One region of the Melaminivora sp. genome, then DNA from elsewhere that is predicted to be linked to it. Evidence: riboswitches for the same ligand, from Rfam matches in the RefSeq annotation. Region 1 holds a riboswitch; the other holds the start of a gene.
What was found. A riboswitch is a leader RNA that binds a small molecule or an ion and turns the genes downstream of it on or off. The one in region 1 is predicted to bind S-adenosylhomocysteine.
Positions count from the first base shown of each region.

Region 1 (9,624 bases):
GTCAAACATGAAGGGCGGAATGACGCCCGGCTTGGTCATGACGTGCCAGAACACGAACAGCAGCACCAGCAGCGCCAGCTGCCACAGCCGCAGCGTGGCCGGGCGCGGTTTGATCAGATTCCACATAGTCGAGAAGGGGCGCCCGGGTTCAGGCGCGCTGCAGTTGTTGCTGGTAGCCCTTGAGCACCTCGCCGCGCAGTTCGTCCCAGATGGCGGCGTGCAGCTCCAGGAAGCGCGGCGTCATCTTGACCTCGGCCACGTCGCGCGGGCGCTCGATGTCGATGACGAACTCACCCATGGGGTGCGAGGCCGGCCCGGCGCTCAGCACCACCACCCGGTCGCTCATGGCAATCGCCTCGTCCAGGTCGTGGGTGATGAACAGCACGGCCTTCTTCTTGCGCTGCCACAGGTCGAGCACCTCGTTTTCCATGAGCTGGCGCGTCTGGATGTCCAGGGCCGAGAACGGCTCGTCCATCAGGATGATGTCCGGGTCCATGACCAGGGTCTGCGCCAGGCTGGCGCGCTTTCGCATGCCGCCGCTCATCTGGTGCGGGTAGCGGTCGCCAAAGCCTGCCAAACCCACGCGGCGCAGCCAGTCCTGCCCCTGGGCGCGGGCGTCCGCATCGAGCATGCCGCGAAACTGCAGCCCCGCCATGACGTTGTCCAGCGCCGTGCGCCAGGGCATCAGGCTCTCGGCCTGGAACATGTAGCCGGCGCGCGTGTTGATGCCCGACAGGGGCTCGCCAAAGATGCGCACGCTGCCCTCGGACGGCGGGAGCAGCCCGGCCGCCATATTCAGCAGCGTGCTCTTGCCGCAGCCCGTGGGCCCGACGACGCTGACGAACTCGCCGGCGCCCACCGTGAGATTCACGTCGCTGACCGCCGTGTAGCGCTGCGCCGGGTTGTCCTTGGACGTGAAGGTGCAGGCCACCGCCTGCAGCTCGATCGCGGGAGCACTCATCGCCACGTCAGCCCTTGGGATATTTGGCGTTGGCCCGCTTGACGAAGTCGTTGGTGTAGATGGCGTTCAGATCAACCTTCTTCACATCCAGCTTGGGATCGATGCTGGCCAGCGCGCGCAGGGCCGTCTCGGCCCCCTTGGCCGGAAAGCTGCCATCGGGCGACAGGGCCTGCTTGGACGCCAGAAAGCCGTCGATATAGACGGCTCGGTCACCCAGCAGATAGCTCTCGGGCACGACCTTGATGACGTCGCCACCACCCGCCTGCTGGATCCACTTGTCGGCGCGCACCATGGCGTTCACCAGGGCCTGTGCGGTGTTCGGGTTCTTGTCCAGAAAGCCCTGCGGCGCGTACAGGCAGCCCGCCGGCATGGGGCCGCCGAAGACCTGCTCGGCCTCGTCCATCTTGCGCGTGTCCGAGACGATCTTCAGGTCGCCCGAGCGCGCGAGCAGCGTGATGACCGGATCGAGGTTGGAGATGGCGTCTATCTGCCCGGCGCGCATGGCCGCCACGGCGCCATTGCCCGCGCCCACGCCGACGAAGCTCACATCGCTGGGTTTGAGGCCCGCCTTGGCCAGCACGTAGTTGGCAACGATGTTGGTCGAACTGCCCGGCGCGGTGACGCCGATCTTCTTGCCCTTGAGATCGGCCACGGACTTGAAGTTGGGCATGGTCTTGGGGTTGACGCCCAGCACCACCTGGGGCGCCGCGCCCTGCAGCACGAAGGCGCGCATGGGCTGGCCCTTGAGCTGCATGTTGATGGTGTGCTCGAACGCGCCAGAGACCACGTCGGCACTGCCGCCCACCGCCGCCTGCAGCGCGCGCGAGCCACCGGCAAAATCCACGATCGTGACGTCCAGCCCCTCATCCTTGAAGTAGCCCTGCTGCTCGGCAATGGTCAGCGGCAGGTAATAAAACAGGTTCTTGCCGCCGACGGCGATGGTCAGCTTGGGCTTTTCCAGCGCCTGGGCGAAGCTGAATCCGGGCAGCGCAGCCGCGGCCAGGCCGCCGGCAATGAGGTGGCGTCGTTGCATGGTGGGTGTCTCCTGTTGTCAGAAAAAAGCACCTTCGACGGCTGACCGGGGCCAGCGGCGGGGCGCTGCGGGCCATGATAGCCGTGCCTCACCGATGGCTGACACGTAGAAACCGCAACCCCCACCAGCCCCCGGGGGGGCACGCTGCAGGACATCGGCTGATTTATCCCAGATTTGGCGCCAGCCTCCGGCGCAGTTCGTCGAGATCCATGCCCCGGCGCGTGGCCATGTCCTGCACCTGGTCGTCGCCGATCTGCCCGACGCTGAAATATGTCGCCTCGGGGTGGGCGATGTAAAAGCCGCTGACACTGGACGCCGGGTACATGGCGAAGCTATCGGTCAGCTCCATGCCAATCTCGGGTGCATCGAGCACCTTGAACAGATCGACCTTGGCCGTGTGATCCGGGCAGGCCGGGTAGCCGGGCGCGGGGCGGATGCCCTGGTATTTTTCCTTGATGAGCTCCTCGTTGCTCAGGGTTTCATCCGCCGCATAGCCCCACAGATCGCGGCGCACGCGCTCGTGCAGGCACTCGGCAAAAGCCTCGGCCAGACGGTCGGCAATCGCCTTGAACAGGATGTTGGAATAGTCGTCCAGCGCGTCCAGGAATTCCTTTTCCTTCTTCTCCGCGCCTATGCCCGCCGTGACGGCGAACAGGCCGGCGTAGTCGGCAATGCCCGACTCCCTGGTCGCCACGAAGTCCGCCAGGCAGCGGCTGGGGCGCAGTTTGCCTTCCGCGTCCACCTGTTTTTCCGTCTGTTGGCGCATGCCGTACCAGGTCATCAGCACTTCGCTGCGCGTCTCGTCGGTATAGAACTCGATGTCGTCGCCCACGCGGTTGGCCGGGTACAGGCCCAGCACGCCGTTGGCCGTCAGCCAGCGGCCTTCGATGAGTTTTTTCAGCATGGCCTGGCCATCGGCATGGACCTGCCGCGCCTGCTCGCCGACGACCTCGTCATCGAGGATGGCGGGATAAGACCCGGCCAGGTCCCAGGTCTGGAAAAAGGGCCCCCAGTCCAGGTAGCGCACCAGCTCGGCGAGATCGAAGTTGCGCAGCACGCGCCGTCCCAGCGCACGCGGAACGGTGGGCCGGAACTGCGTGAAATCCACCTGCGTGGCGTTGGCGCGTGCCTTGTCGATCGGCCACAGCGGCACCTTTTTCTTCCTGGCGTGCAGCTCGCGCACGTGGTCGTAGTCGGCCTGGACTTCGGCCAGGTACTGATCCTTGCCCTCGCCCAGCAGGCTCTGCGCCACGCTCACGCTGCGCGACGCATCAGGCACATAGACCACCGGCCCGTCGTACTGCGGCGCGATCTTGACGGCGGTGTGCACGCGCGAGCAGGTCGCGCCGCCGATCAGGAGCGGAATTTTCTTGATGCGGAAATAGTCGTCCTTGTGCATCTCGCCGGCGACGTACTGCATCTCCTCCAGACTGGGTGTGATCAGGCCCGACAGGCCGACGATGTCTGCCCCTTCGGCCTTGGCGCGCGCCAATATCTCGTGGCAGGGCACCATCACGCCCATGTTGATGACCTCGAAGTTGTTGCACTGCAAGACCACGGTGACGATGTTCTTGCCGATGTCATGCACGTCGCCCTTGACAGTGGCAATGACGATCTTGCCCTTGCTGGTCACGTCCAGGCCGGCCGCCTCCTGCTGGCGCTTTTCCTCCTCGATGTAGGGAATCAGGTGGGCCACGGCCTGCTTCATCACGCGCGCGCTCTTGACCACCTGGGGCAGGAACATCTTGCCGGCGCCGAACAGGTCGCCCACGATGTTCATGCCGTCCATGAGCGGCCCTTCGATGACGTGCAGCGGCCGGCCACCGCCCTGCACCACGATGTTCTGGTAGGCCTCCTCGGTATCGTCCACGATGAAGTCGGTGATGCCATGCACCAGCGCGTGCGACAGGCGCTCGCCCACGGTCTTGGGGTTGTCCGGCGTGCCGCGCCATTCGAGCTTCTTGCTGTCGTCCTTGGCCGCGCCCTTGGTGGCCTCGGCGATCTCCAGCAATCGCTCCGCCGCATCCGGGCGGCGGTTGAGCACCACGTCCTCGACGCGCTCGCGCAGGGCCGGGTCGAGGTCGTCGTACACCCCCACCATGCCGGCGTTGACGATGCCCATGTCCATGCCGGCGGCAATCGCGTGGTACAGGAACACCGTGTGGATGGCCTCGCGCACCGGGTCGTTGCCGCGGAAGGAAAACGACACGTTGGACACGCCGCCCGAGACCTTGGCGCCGGGCAGATTGGCCTTGATCCAGCGCACCGACTCGATGAAGTCCACGGCGTAGTTGGCGTGCTCCTCGATGCCGGTGGCAATCGCAAAGATGTTGGGGTCGAAGATGATGTCCTCGGGCGGAAAACCCACCTCATCGACCAGCACGCGGTAGGCGCGCTCGCAGATCTCGATCTTGCGCTCGAAGGTATCGGCCTGGCCCTTTTCGTCAAACGCCATGACCACGGCGGCGGCGCCATAGCGGCGGATCAGCTTCGCCTGGCGCTTGAACTCCTCCAGGCCCTCTTTCATGCTGATCGAGTTCACGATGCCCTTGCCCTGCAGGCAGCGCAGTCCGGCCTCGATGACCTCCCACTTGGAGCTGTCCACCATGACCGGCACGCGGGCGATGTCCGGCTCACTCGCGATCAGGTTCAGAAAGCGCACCATGGCCGCCTTGCTGTCGAGCATGGCCTCGTCCATATTCACGTCGATGACCTGGGCGCCGTTTTCCACCTGCTGGCGCGCCACGGACAGGGCTTTTTCGTATTCCTCGTTCAGGATCAGCCGCGCGAAGGCCTTGGAGCCGGTGACGTTGGTGCGCTCGCCGACGTTGACGAACAGGGTGTCCGGACCGATCAGGACGGGCTCGAGGCCCGAGAGTTTCATGGGGGGCGGAAAAACGGCGGGGGCAGTCATCTGGCTCACCTGTGCAATCGAGAGAAAACGGGGACAGGCGAGCGTCGTTGCAAGGCCGGAGGGCCGGCTGAAAGCCCCAAGCCTGACGGGCCGCATGCCCGCTGCAACGCTCCTTGGGGAAAGCCGCCGATTCTATCGCCGCCCATCTGCATGGCCGCGTCCTACGCACCGTTCGGGCGCCACGCCCCTTGCGCCGTCGCCGGGCCTGCCTAGCATGGGGCCATGCCGAACCCGCTCCACGACGCCGCCCGCCTCGCGGTGCACCCCGCCTCGCTCGACTTCACCCTGCCCGCCCACGAGCTGGCCCCTCAACTCATCGGCATCACCCTGCTGGTAAACGGCGTCGGCGGGCGCATCGTCGAGACCGAGGCCTATGACGGCGCCGACCCGGCCTCGCACAGCTTTCGCGGGCGCACGCCGCGCAACGCCGCCATGTTCGGCCCGCCGGCGCGGGCCTATGTCTATCGCTCCTATGGCGTGCACTGGTGCCTGAACCTGGTGTGCGGGCACGAGGGCGATGGCACGGCGGTGCTCATCCGTGCGCTCGAACCCACGCATGGGCTGGACGCCATGCGCGTGCGCCGGGGGGGCGTGCAGGACGAGCGGCTGCTGTGCGCCGGGCCCGGGCGGCTGGCACAGGCCCTGGCCATCGATGGCGGCTTCGACGGCCTGCCGCTCGATGCGCCACCCTTTGCCCTGCTGGGCCCCGCGCCTGACAGCAGTGCGCCGGCCGTGGTGGCGGGCCCGCGCATTGGCATCACGCGGGCGGTGGACGTGCCCTGGCGGTTTGGCGAGGCCGGCTCGCGCTTTCTGAGCCGGCCGTCTCGTTGAAGATGCTCAGGAAGAGGCCAGCGCCTGCGCCGAAGCGGGCAGCCCGAAGATGCGGTCGAAGGCCCAGTTGAAGGCGTAGGTATAGACCAGGAAGAACACCAGCAGCCCGGCCTCCATCAGCGTGGCCTGCCACAGGCCGACGCCGAACCACCAGGCCATGAGCGGGATGAGCATCAGCGCCAGCCCCCCTTCGAAGCCCAGGGCGTGCACCACGCGGCGCAGCGCCGAGCGGCCGCGCACGCGCTGGCGCGACTCCCAGCGCTCGAACAGGTGATTGAAGGCGACGTTCCACAGCACGGCCAGGGTGGAGGCGACCACCGACATGACACCCGAGGCCGCCACCTCCTGGCCGATGGCCATGAACAGCAGGGTCGAGGCGGCGATGGCGATGAGTTCGTAGAGGCTGACGAAGACCACCCGGCGCCAGGGGCCCTGAAAGCCCGCGGGCTGGCGTGCGGGGACCGGTTGCGTGGTCGGGGAAGCTGCAGACATGCGGCAGTATAGGCACCAGGGCAATCCCGGCGCATGCACAGGAAAACCGGCTGCAGCCCTTGTCCTGCCTCGACTGTTAGCTACTCTTTTTGAAATCCTTGTCTGGCGCTCGCGGCCCGGCCCGCCATGCCGGCGCTGCATGGCGCAACAACGCAGCGGCGTTGGACAAGCCCGCGGGCCCGGCCTACAGTCGCCGGCTTGCCTTGCAAAGGCCCGCTCCCGAAAGGATTCGCCATGCCAGCCACTTCCCCCACCGCCCAGTCGCCCGTCGCCGGCCACGCCCTGCCCTCCTACCTCGATGCGGGCCACCTGGGCCCCTGGGGCATCTACCTGCAACAGGTGGACCGCGTCACGCCCTACCTGGGCAGTCTGGCGCGCTGGGTGGAAACGCTCAAGCGTCCCAAGCGCGCGCTGATCGTGGACGTGCCCATCGAGATGGACGACGGCACGATTGCCCACTTCGAGGGCTACCGCGTGCAGCACAACACCAGCCGCGGCCCGGGCAAGGGCGGCGTGCGCTTCCACCAGGATGTGACGCTGTCGGAGGTGATGGCGCTGTCGGCCTGGATGAGCATCAAGAACGCGGCGGTGAACGTGCCCTACGGCGGTGCCAAGGGCGGCATTCGGGTCGATCCGAAGAAGCTCTCGCGCGGCGAGCTTGAGCGCCTGACGCGGCGCTACACCAGTGAGATCGGCATCATCATCGGCCCGACCAAGGACATCCCCGCGCCGGACGTGAACACCAACGGCCAGATCATGGCCTGGATGATGGACACCTACTCGATGAACGTCGGCGAGACCTCCACCGGCGTGGTCACCGGCAAGCCCGTCGACCTGGGCGGCTCGCTCGGCCGCATGGAGGCCACCGGGCGCGGTGTCTACACCGTGGGCGTCGAGGCGGCCCGGCACACCGGCATGCAGATCGAAGGCGCGCGCGTGGCGGTGCAAGGCTTTGGCAATGTCGGCGGCACGGCGGGGCGGCTGTTTGCCGAGGCCGGCGCGCACGTGGTGGCGGTGCAGGACCACACCGGCACGGTCTTTTGCGACCGGGGCCTGGATGTGCCGGCGCTACTGGCGCACGTAGAGCAGACCGGCGGCGTGGCCGGCTTCGCCGGCGCCGAGCGCATGGAGGACGACGAGTTCTGGGGCGTGCCGTGCGACATCCTGATCCCGGCGGCGCTGGAGAGCCAAATCACCCGGGACAACGCCGACCGCATCCGCGCGAAGATGGTCATCGAGGGCGCTAACGGCCCGACCACGCCCGAGGCCGACGACATCCTGAACGGCAAGGGCGTGCTGGTGTTGCCCGACGTGATCTCCAACGCCGGCGGCGTGACGGTGAGCTATTTCGAGTGGGTGCAGGACTTCACCAGCTTCTTCTGGTCCGAGGACGAGATCAACGACCGGCTGGTGCGCATCATGCAGAACGCCTTCGCCGGCGTCTGGCAGGTGGCGCAGGAGCACCAGGTCAGCTTGCGCACCGCCACCTTCATCGTGGCGTGCACGCGCATCCTGCACGCGCGCGAGATGCGCGGGTTGTATCCCTGAGTCCTGGCCCGCCCTGGGCCGCCCCTGGCTGGGCGGCCCCGTGGCATGACAGCTGGGCGGCCATGAGGCCGCCTTTTTCCGCGTCGACGGGCGTGCCTCAGAACTTGGCCGAGAACGTCACCACCAGGTTGCGCCCCGGGCCGGGCAGCTCGTCGACGCCGGCGCGCCAGCCCTTGTCCAGCAGGTTGTTCAGGTGCAGGGCGGCGCGGTAGCGGTCCTGCGGGCCGAAGCTGCTACCCACGGCCATGTTGAGCGTGTCGGGCTGCGCCGCCTTCCTGTCGCTGCTCACCATGGCCATGTTTTCGGCAGTGGCTATCTATGTTTGGATGGCCTTGAATTCCAGGAATTCCTCCAAACCGATGGCGCCTGCCTCACGCCCAACACCACTTTGCTTGAAGCCGCCGAATGGCGCTAGCGGGTTGAAGCGCGCACCGTTGATGTCCACTTGGCCGGCGCGGATCTGGCGGGCCGCCTGTAATGCTTGTTTGGGCTCGCCCCATACCGCGGCCGCCAGGCCGTAGACGGAATCGTTAGCCAGCGCGATTCCATCGTCGACGCTGTCGTAGGTCAGCACGGTCAGCACCGGCCCAAACACCTCGGCGCGCGCCAGTGGGTTGTCACGCTCCACCCAAAAGGCCTGCGGGCTCACGTAGTTGCCATGGGCCGGCACCGGTGCAGCCTCGTTGATTGCGACCGCGCCCTGCGCGATGCCATCATCGATCAGCGCTTGCGCCCGTTCGCTTTGGCGAGGCGACACCAGCGGTCCGACACGTGTGCCTTCGCTCAGTGCAGGGCCAACGGTGAGCTTGGCCATCTCCTGGCGCAACAGGGCCTCGACATCGGCACGCTGCTGCGCCGGTACCAGCAGCCGCGTCAGTGCGCTGCAGGTCTGGCCATTGTTCAACATGCACGAGCCGAGCGTGCCCTTGACTGCACGTGCCAAGTCGGCGCCCGGCAACACCAGGGACGGCGACTTGCCACCCAGTTCGGTAGTGACCTTCTTGACAGTGGCGGCCGCCATCGCGGTCACCGCTATGCCGGCTTCGGTCGAGCCTGTGAAGCTCACCATGTCGACCAGGCCGGTAGTAGCCAAGCACGCCCCGACAACCGGGCCTGTGCCAGTCACCACGTTGACCACCCCGGCGGGAAAGCCTGCCTCGTGCAGCGCGGCACAGATCAGCTCATTGGTGCGCGGCACCATCTCGCTAGGTTTCACCACCACAGTGTTCCCACCCAGCAGCGCTGGCACGATTTTCAAGACAATCTGGTGCAGCGGAAAATTCCATGGGGTGATACATGCCACGACACCCACTGGCTCGCGCAGCACCTGCGAATTGCCGATCTGCCGCTCCCAATCCAGCGTGCGCGCCGCTTCAATGAAGTGCTCGACGTTGCGAATGGGAGAGTCAACCTGCACGATCTGCGCAATCTTCAGCGGCGTGCCCACCTCGGCAGCGATCGTTTGGGCTAGCGCATCCTTGCCTCTAGCCAGCGCAGCGCCAAAGCGCTGCACAAATTCAACACGGCGCTCCAGCGGCGTGGTGCTCCACCCGATCCATGCGCCGCGGGCAGCCGAGGCCGCGGCCAGCGCATCGCGCTCGTCGCCGCAGACGACACGCGCCACCGGCGCACCCGTAGCAGGGTCGGTAATCTCGATCGTTTCATTGCTGGCAGAAGGCTGCCAGTCTCCGGCAATGTACTGGCGAAGGAATTCTTGTGTCATAAGGATGTCGATACCGTGCCGGGCGCTCCATGACGTCGGCAAAATTTTTAAATCCACGCAGTCCATAGAGACCGCGCCTTCACGCCTTGCTGAACACCCCGGGTTCAACGAAGCGTCTATTG
Region 1 covers NZ_DAMCAM010000004.1:50,583-60,206, reverse strand. The annotation lists gene RT051_RS01735 (ABC transporter permease) at 1-126, opposite strand, end outside; gene RT051_RS01730 (ABC transporter ATP-binding protein) at 149-961, opposite strand; gene RT051_RS01725 (ABC transporter substrate-binding protein) at 969-1,994, opposite strand; gene metH (methionine synthase) at 2,158-4,908, opposite strand; S-adenosyl-L-homocysteine riboswitch at 4,941-5,029, opposite strand; gene RT051_RS01715 (DNA-3-methyladenine glycosylase) at 5,131-5,739, shown strand; gene RT051_RS01710 (PACE efflux transporter) at 5,746-6,231, opposite strand; gene RT051_RS01705 (Glu/Leu/Phe/Val dehydrogenase) at 6,466-7,779, shown strand; gene RT051_RS01700 (hypothetical protein) at 7,877-8,071, opposite strand; gene RT051_RS01695 (aldehyde dehydrogenase family protein) at 8,096-9,568, opposite strand.

Region 2 (9,624 bases), on a different contig from region 1:
CCACCACGTCCAGGCCGAAGGCGCGGATGCTGGCCACGTCGTCGCCGTAGCCCTGCAGGCGCAGCCGGATCCAGCGCGGGATCTCGGCGCCGCAGGCGTCGGAAAACCGCATCAGCTGCGTGGCGCCCAGGATGGGCATGATGCCCGGCACGACGGGCACGTCCAGGCCCAGGCGGCGCACGTCATCGACGAAACGCGCGTAGGCATCGGCGTTGAAGAAATACTGCGTGATGGCCGAATCCGCCCCGGCGCGCACCTTGGTGGCAAACGCCTGCAGGTCGGCGTCGGCGCTGCGCGCCTGGGGGTGGACTTCGGGGTAGGCGGCCACCTCGATGTGGAAGTCGCGCCCGGTTTCCTCGCGGATGAAGGCCACCAGGTCGCTGGCGTAGTGGAATTCGCCACCCACGCCGTAGCCGCTGGGCAGGTCGCCGCGCAGCGCCACCAGGCGGCGCACGCCCATGGCCTTCAATTCGGCCAGCTGCGCGCGCACGCTCTCGCGCGTGGCGCCGATGCAGGAGAAATGCGACGCCGCATCGACGCCCTCGGCCAGGATCTCGCGCACGGCGGCAAAGGTGCCCTCCTGCGTGGAGCCGCCGGCGCCATAGGTCACCGAGCAGAACTGCGGCGCGCGCGCGTACAGCTGCTGGCGCACGGTGCGCAGCCGGTCCGCGCCCTCGGGGGTCTTGGGCGGAAAGAACTCGAAACTGATCGGAAGGGGCGTGGCCGTGCGGCTCATGGGACGCTCCTGGTGGCGTGGATGAAGAACTCGCGGTTGCCGTCGCCGCCCTCGATGGGGCTGGCGAGCCAGGCCTCGACCCGCAGGCCGGCGGCGGCGCAGGCAGCGCGCAGGCGCTGCTCGACCTCGGCGTACAGGCCGGCATTGCGCACGATGCCGCCCTTGCCGACCTGGCCCGGCTGCAGCTCGAACTGCGGCTTGACCAGCAGCAGCATCCGGCCCCGCTCCTTCAGCAAAGGCACGAGCGCGGGCAGCACCAGAGTGAGAGAGATGAAGGACAGGTCGCCCACGACGAGGTCGAACGCGGGCGTCACATCCACCTGCTCGCGGCCCGCACGGCGTCGGCGCACGGTGGGCAGGCGACCCGCGGCGCGTGCCTGGGCACGGGCCGATCGCTCGGCCTTGAAGGCCTCGATCTCGTGCTCCTTGGCGTCGCCGCTGTCGTCGTAGCCGTCATCGACCAGGCCGCCGTTGCGCATCCAGGCATAGGGCGCCTGGGGCTGGGTGTCGTTGTCCTCGGGCTCGGCGTCGACGCGCTCGGACAGCGCCTCCTCGCAGGCCTCTTCGAGCGCCCCGGGCGTGAGGTGGCGGGCGTTCAGGCCCTCCACCGCGACGACGCGCACGTCGCCCTGCAGGCGCTCATGCAGCTGGCCCTGGCCCACGTCCACGCCGATGACCTGCGCCGCGCCGTGCTGCAGCAGGCAGTCGGTAAAGCCGCCGGTGCTCTGGCCCACGTCCAGGCAGCGCAGGCCGGCCGGGTCGATGCCGGTGGCGGCCAGCGCGCCCTCGAGCTTGAGCCCGCCGCGCGAGAGGTACCTGGCCTCGGCGGCGTCGAGCAGCTGCAGACGGGCACCGGCAGGGATGTCGTCGCCGTTCTTGGCCACGCGCGTCCAGGGCATGGTGTCGGCCAGGCGCCATTGCACGCCGGCGGCGATCAGGCGCTGGGCCTGTGAGCGGGTGGTGGCGTGGCCGCCTTCCACCAGGAATACGTCAGCGCGCATGGCGCAGGGTCCTTTTCATGGGTCGAATCGGCTTTTAGACCTTGCCAGGCAAGGGCGGGGAGCTATTGTTTTTTTGTGAGGGATGGCGGGGTCTGGCGTGCCCTGTCGGGTTGCCAGCGGCGCTGGCCCCCACCCCAGCCCTCCCCCAGAGGGGGAGGGGGCAAGTTACCGGCGCGGCGTCGCTTCCTGCTCCTTCCCCCTCTGGGGGAAGGTAGGGATGGGGGCCGGCGGGTCTCGGCGCACCGCTCAATAACGGTACGTATCCGCCTTGTACGGCCCGCTCTTGTCCACGCCGATATACGCCGCCTGCTCGTCGGTCAGCTCGGTCAGCATGGCGCCCAGCTTGGACAGCTGCAGGCGCGCAACCTTCTCGTCGAGCAGCTTGGGCAGCACATAGACCTTGCCGACTTCATACGCATCCGGGCGCGTGAACAGCTCGATCTGCGCCAGCGTCTGGTTGGCAAACGAGCTGCTCATGACGTAGCTGGGGTGGCCCGTGCCGCAGCCCAGGTTCACCAGGCGGCCCTTGGCCAGCAGGATGATCCTCTTGCCGTCGGGGAAGATGATGTGGTCCACCTGCGGCTTGATCTCTTCCCACGGGTATTGCTCCAGCGACGCGACCTCGATCTCGTTGTCGAAGTGGCCGATGTTGCAGACGATGGCCTGGTCCTTCATGGCGGCCATGTGCTCGTGGCGGATGACGTCCTTGTTGCCCGTGGTGGTCACGAAGATGTCGGCCTTGTCGGCGGCGTACTCCATGGTCACCACGCGGTAGCCTTCCATGGCGGCCTGCAGGGCGTTGATGGGGTCGATCTCGGTCACCCAGACCTGCGCCGACAGCGCGCGCAGCGCCTGGGCCGAACCCTTGCCCACGTCGCCATAGCCGGCGACCACGGCCACCTTGCCGGCGATCATCACGTCGGTGGCGCGCTTGATGCCGTCCACCAGCGACTCGCGGCAGCCGTACAGGTTGTCGAACTTGGATTTGGTGACCGAGTCGTTGACGTTGATGGCGCGAAACAGCAGCGTGCCCTTGGCCGACATCTCGTTGAGGCGGTGCACGCCGGTGGTGGTCTCCTCGGTCACGCCGAGGATCTGGGCGCTCTTGCGGCTGTACCAGGTCGGGTCCTCGGCCAGCTTCTTGCGGATGGAGGCGTACAGGATGCGCTCTTCCTCGCTGCTGCCGTTGCCCGCCACCAGAGACGCATCCTTCTCGGCGCGCTGGCCCAGGTGCATCAGCAGCGTGGCATCGCCGCCGTCGTCCAGGATCATGTTGGGGCCTTCGCCCTCGCTGCCCTTGGGGCCGAAGTCGAAGATGCGGTGCGTGTAGTCCCAGTAGTCTTCGAGCGACTCGCCCTTGATGGCGAACACCGGCGTGCCACCGGCGGCAATGGCGGCGGCGGCGTGGTCCTGCGTCGAGAAGATGTTGCACGAGGCCCAGCGCACCGTGGCGCCGAGGGCCTGCAGCGTCTCGATCAGCACGGCCGTCTGGATGGTCATGTGCAGGCTGCCGGCGATGCGCGCGCCCTTCAGGGGCTGCTGGGCGGCGTATTCCTCGCGAATCGCCATCAGGCCGGGCATCTCGGTCTCGGCGATGCGGATTTCCTTGCGACCCCAGTCGGCAAGGGCGATGTCGGTGATGGCGCAGTCGGCCGGGGCGAGGGAGGTGTTGCGGACGTTCATGGAAAGCTCCAATGCGTGGTGAAACACCACCGGCCGCGCGAGGGAGCTGGAAAGGGGATTCGCTCGCCCATCGCACGCCAGGTGGATGAGCGTCGTTGCACGGACGGGCCTGCCAGAGCGAAGGGCCCGGTCTCCCGAGCCTCACGTCCGCCTGGGCGGGGACGCTGCAACGCTCCTCGGGAAAACGCGCATTATATTCGGCCCGCCCTGCGCAGGGGCAGCGCCAGCGCGAGCGCCACGCCCAGCAGCGCCAGCGAAAAAACCGCCATGCCGGGCCAGCGGCCGTGCTCCCAGAACCAGCCGCCGACCGAGCCGAGCACGCTGGAGCCCACGTAATAGGCCAGCAGGTAGAGCGACGAGGCATGGCCCTTGGCGCCCTGCGCCAGCGCGCCGACCCAGCCGCTGGCCACCGCGTGCGCCACGAAGAAGCCGAAGGTCAGCGCAGCGATCCCGACCATCAGCACGGCCAGCGGCGCGGCGAGCGTGAGCAGGACGCCGGCGGCCATCAGCAGCACGCCGCCCACCAGCACGGGGCCGCGCCCGCGCCGGTCGGCCAGCGCCCCGGCCGCAGGCGAGGCGACGATGCCGAACAGGTAGGCCGAGAAGACCAGCCCGATCTGCGTCTGGCTCAGCCCGTAGGGCGGCAGCGCCAGCCGAAAGCCCACGTAGTTGAACAGCGAGACAAACACCCCCATCAGCAAGAAAGCCAGGGCAAACAGCGGCACCAGAGCGGGCGTGCCCAGGTGCCCGCGCCAGGCCGCCAGGTGAAAGGCCAGCCCCGGCCGGGCCGCGCCGCCCACGGGCGCGGGCGCGGGCGCCGTGCCCACGCGCGGCAGCAGCAACACGAAGCCCACCGCCGCGGCCAGGCCCAGCCCGCCCACGGTGGCCAGCGCCACGCGCCAGCCCCAGGCGTCGGCCAGCATGCTCATGCCGATGCGCCCGGCCATGCCGCCGAAGGCCGTGCCGCCGATGTACAGCCCCATCGCAAAACCCAGGCCGCGCGGGTGGATCTCCTCGGACAGATAGGCCATGGCCACGGCCGGCACGCCGCCCAGCAGCACGCCCTCGAGCGCGCGCGCCGCCAGCAGCGCCCCCCAGGCCGGCGCCAGCGCCGCCAGCAGGTTGCACAGCGCCGCCAGCGCCATCGAGGCGAACATCAGCCGGCGCTTGTCCCGGCCCTGCGACAGGGCGCCGGCGGCGAAGATGGCCACCGCCAGGCTGCCGGTGCTGACCGACAGGGCCAGCGAACTGCCGGCCGGGCTCAGGGCGAAATGCGCCGCCAGCTCGGGCAGCACGGGCTGCACGCAGTACAGCAGCGAGAACGTGGCGAACCCGGCCAGAAACAGCGCCAGGCTGATGCGCCGGTAGGCCGGGGTGCCCGCGTGCACCCAGGTGCGGGCGGCGGGCGGGGAGTCGAGGGCTTGCATGGCCGTGACTGTGACACGGCCCGCGGGAGCGCAGGGCCTGGGGCTGTCCGTAGAATTACGCTCTTGCGCCGCCAGGCGCCCGGCCACGAGCCGCCCCCTTGCCGCGCGCCACGCCCTGCCCCGGGCCGCCGGCGCCGCGCCCACCCTGCCCCTTGAGCCCCACGTGTCCTACGCTTCCGAAACGCGGCGCCGCCGCACCTTTGCCATCATCTCCCACCCCGACGCGGGCAAGACCACGCTGACGGAAAAGCTGCTGCTGTTCTCGGGCGCCATCCAGATCGCCGGCGCCGTGAAGGGCCGCAAGGCCAGCCGCCACGCCACGTCCGACTGGATGGAGATCGAGAAGCAGCGCGGCATCTCGGTGGCCAGCTCGGTCATGCAGATGAGCTACCGGGACCACGTGGTCAACCTGCTGGACACGCCCGGCCACAAGGATTTCTCCGAGGACACCTACCGCGTGCTCACGGCCGTCGATTCGGCGCTGATGGTGATCGACGCGGCCAACGGCGTGGAGACGCAGACGCGCCGCCTGATCGAGGTCTGCCGCCAGAGGGACACCCCCATCATCACCTTCGTCAACAAGATGGACCGCGAGGTGCGCGACCCGCTCGACATCCTGGACGAGGTCGAGCGGGAACTGGGCATGCCCTGCTGCCCCATGACCTGGCCGGTGGGCCAGGGCAGGAGCTTCGGCGGCATCATCGACCTGCGCACGCAGAGCATGACCGTGTTCCAGGCCGGCAGCGACAAGCGTCCGGAGGATTTCGAGACCATCCCCCTGTCCGAGGCCGAGCGGCTGCGCGCGCGCTTCGGCCAGACCTTCGACGACGCGCTGGAGAGCATGGAGCTGGCCGTGGGCGCTTCGGCCCCCTGGGACCATGCGCAGTTCCTGGCGGCCAAGCTCACGCCGGTGTTCTTCGGCTCGGGCGTGAACAACTTCGGCGTCAAGGAGGTGCTGGACGCGGTGGTGGACATGTCGCCCCCGCCCGGCCCGCGCACCAGCACGCTGGCCGTGAACAAGCAGCCCGTCGAGAAGACCGTGCACCCCGAGGACCCGGGCTTTGCCGGCGTGGTCTTCAAGGTGCAGGCCAACATGGACGCGAATCACCGCGACCGCATCGCCTTCGTGCGCGTGGCCTCGGGCAAGTACACGCCCGGCATGAAGATGCGCGTGCAGCGCACGGGCAAGGAGCTGCGCCCCACCAGCGTCGTCACCTTCATGAGCCAGCGCCGCGAGGCGGTGGAAGAAGCCTACGCGGGCGACATCATCGGCTTCACCACGCACGGCGGCGTGCAGCTGGGCGACACCATCACCGATGGCGCGCAGCTGCAGTTCACCGGCCTGCCCTTCTTCGCGCCCGAGATGTTCATGACCGTGGTGCTGAAAAACCCCCTGCGCACCAAACAGCTGCACGAGGGCCTGATGCAGCTGGGCGAGGAGGGCGCCATCCAGGTCTTCAAGCCCGAGGCCGGCGGCAACATGCTGCTGGGCGCCGTGGGCCAGCTGCAGTTCGAGGTGGTGCAGCACCGGCTGAACACCGAATACAACTGCGACGTGCGGCTGGAGGGCTGCCAGTACACCGGCGCGCGCTGGATCACGGCCGACACCCCGCAGGAGCTGCGCGAGTTCGAGAACGCCTACCCGCTGCGCATGGCGCGCGACGCGGCGGACACGCTGGCCTACCTGTGCACGTCGCCATATGACGTGCGGCTGGCGCAGGAGCGGTTTCCGAAGATCCACTTCCATCCGCTGCGCGAGCACGCGGGGCTGGCGCTGCAGGGGGCATGAAGGGCATGAGCAGCAGCACCCTGGCCCCTCTGGACTCCTGGCCGCAGGCCGCGCGCTCGCGCATCACGGGCGTCCTGACCGACATCGACGACACCCTGACCACCGACGGCGCCATCACCGCCGACGCGCTGGCCGCCATGGACGACCTGAAGGCCGCCGGGTTGCACGTCATCGCCATCACCGGGCGGCCGGTGGGCTGGAGCGAGCCGTTCGCGCTTGCCTGGCCCATCGATGCCATCGTGGCCGAGAACGGCGCCGTGGCGCTCAGGCGCAATGCCGCCGGGGGCCTGGACAGGCTCTACCAGCAGGACGCGGCCACGCGCGCGGCCAACTACGCGCGCATGCAGCAGGTGCTGGCGCATATCGAAGCGAGCATTGCCGGGGCGCGGCGCGCCACCGACTCCGCCGGGCGCGAGACCGACATCGCCATCGACCACAGCGAATTCACCCAGCTGTCCGAGGCGCAGATCGACAAGGTGGTGCTGGCCATGCGCCACGAGGGCATGCACGCCACCGTGAGCAGCATCCACGTGAACGGCTGGTATGGCGAGCACAACAAGTTCGAAGGCGCGCGCTGGATCGTGCGCGAGCTGCTCGCGCGCGCGCTCGATGCGGAGCGGGACCACTGGGTCTATGTGGGCGACTCGACCAACGACGCGCTGATGTTCCAGGCCTTTGCCAACAGCGTGGGCGTGGCCAACGTGGCGCGCTTCGTGCCGCACCTGTCGCACCTGCCGCGCTATGTCACGCAGGGCGAACGCGGCGCCGGCTTTGCCGAGGTGGCACGGGCGGTGCTGGCGGCGCGGGCGCAGCCCGAGTTTTCAGTCAAATAGTGCCCCAGCCCGTGCCAACAAAGGGTTTGTAGCTATAAAAAATGAAACGAAAAAGGGCGCCTTTCGGCGCCCTTCGCATCTGGCGTGCTAGCCTCGGGCCTGCGTTCAATGCTGCAGGATTTTGTTCAGGAAGTCCTTGGTGCGCGGCTGGCGCGCCTCGGGGTTGCCGAAGAACTCGTCCCGGGTGCAGTCCTCCAGGATCCTGCCGCCCACGTCCATGAAGATGACGCGGTTGCTGACCTTCCTGGCAAAGCCCATCTCGTGCGTCACGCACATCATGGTCATGCCCTCGTGCGCCAGGCCCATCATGACCTCCAGCACCTCGCCGACCATCTCCGGATCGAGCGCCGAGGTGGGCTCGTCGAACAGCATCACGATGGGGTCCATGGACAGCGCGCGGGCAATCGCCACGCGCTGCTGCTGGCCACCCGAGAGCTGGCCGGGGAACTTGTCCTTGTGCGCCATCAGGCCCACGCGGTCGAGCATCTTGAGGCCGCGCGCGCGGGCGTCGTCCAGGCTGCGGCCCAGCACCTTGACCTGGGCAATCGTCAGGTTCTCGGTCACCGACAGGTGCGGAAACAGCTCGAAGTGCTGGAACACCATGCCCACGCGCGAGCGCAGCTTGGGCAGGTTGGTCCTGGGGTCGTGCACCGCCGTGCCATCGACCCAGATCTCGCCCTTCTGCACCGGCTCCAGCGCGTTGATGGTCTTGATCAGGGTGGACTTGCCGGAGCCGGAAGGGCCGCAGACCACCACCACCTCGCCCTTGGCGATGGCGGTGGAGCAGTCGTTGAGCACCTGAAAGCTCCCATACCACTTGGAGACGTTCTTCAATTCGATCATCTGGCTCATTTCTTCTCTCTCCAGTGTCTTCAGCGGATGATGGCGATCTTCCTGTGCAGGCGCTTGACGGCCCAGGACAGCGCGTAGCAGATCACGAAATAGACCACGGCCGCCGCCAGGTAGGCTTCGATGGGCCGGCCGTAGTTCTTGCCCGCGATCTCGAAGCCCTTGAGCATGTCGTAGGCGCCGATGGCATAGACCAGCGAAGTGTCCTGGAACAGGATGATGGTCTGCGTCAGCAGCACCGGCAGCATGTTGCGAAACGCCTGCGGCAGCACCACCAGCTTCATGTTCTGTGCATAGGTCATGCCCATGGCCTGGCCGGCAAAGACCTGGCCGCGCGGGATGGACTGGATGCCCGCGCGCATGATCTCGGAGAAGTACGCCGCCTCGAACGCCACGAAGGTGATGATGGCCGAGACCTCCGCGCCGATGGGCCGGCCGATCAGCATGGGCACCAGCAGGAAGAACCACAGGATGACCATGACCAGCGGAATGGAGCGCATGCCGTTGACGTAGATGGTCGCGGGCAGGTCCAGCCATTTGCGGCCCGACAGGCGCATGAGCGCCAGCACCGTGCCCAGGGCGATGCCGCCCAGCGTGGCAATCACCGTCAGGATGACGCTGAAATACAGCCCCTTGAGCACGAAGTTGGAGAACAGCTCCCAGGTGAAGAACGACCAGTCGATGTTGAGATTCACCATGGTCAGTGTCCTCCCCCGCCGGCGGCGATCAGCCCGGGCACGCGCGTGCGCTTCTCGATGAAGGCCATGACACGGTTGATGGCGAAGGCCGAGACCACATACAGGCCCGTGACGGCCAGATAGACCTCGACGCCGCGCGCCGTCTCCTCCTGCGCCTGCATGGCAAACATGGTCAGCTCCGCCACCGAGACGGCGAACGCCACCGACGAGTTCTTGAACACGTTCATGGTCTCGCTGGTCAGCGGCGGGATGATGATGCGAAACGCCATCGGCAGCAGCACGTAGCGGTAGTACTGGAAGGTGGTGAAGCCCATGGCCATGCCGGCATAGCGCTGGCCGCGCGGCAGCGCCTGGATGCCCGAGCGCACCTGCTCGGCAATGCGCGCCGAGGTGAAAAAGCCCAGGGCAAAGACCACCAGCACGAAGCCCGGCAGCGACTTCATGGCCGGGAACAGGGCGGGCACGACGTGGTACCACACGAAGATGTGCACCAGCAGCGGAATATTGCGAAACAGCTCGACCCAGGCATTGCCCAGCCGCACCACCCAGGGCCGGCCCTCGAGCGTGCGCAGCGTGCCCACCAGCGAGCCCACGATGAGGGCGATCGC
Region 2 covers NZ_DAMCAM010000037.1:14,344-23,967, reverse strand. The annotation lists gene metF (methylenetetrahydrofolate reductase [NAD(P)H]) at 1-736, opposite strand, end outside; gene RT051_RS09600 (TlyA family RNA methyltransferase) at 733-1,737, opposite strand; gene ahcY (adenosylhomocysteinase) at 1,984-3,420, opposite strand; S-adenosyl-L-homocysteine riboswitch at 3,501-3,604, opposite strand; gene RT051_RS09590 (MFS transporter) at 3,612-4,847, opposite strand; gene RT051_RS09585 (peptide chain release factor 3) at 5,011-6,636, shown strand; gene RT051_RS09580 (HAD-IIB family hydrolase) at 6,642-7,469, shown strand; gene RT051_RS09575 (amino acid ABC transporter ATP-binding protein) at 7,575-8,312, opposite strand; gene RT051_RS09570 (amino acid ABC transporter permease) at 8,342-9,013, opposite strand; gene RT051_RS09565 (amino acid ABC transporter permease) at 9,019-9,624, opposite strand, start outside.
Region 2: linked by a shared signal. The riboswitch ahead of ahcY (adenosylhomocysteinase) and the one ahead of metH (methionine synthase) in region 1 are both predicted to bind S-adenosylhomocysteine.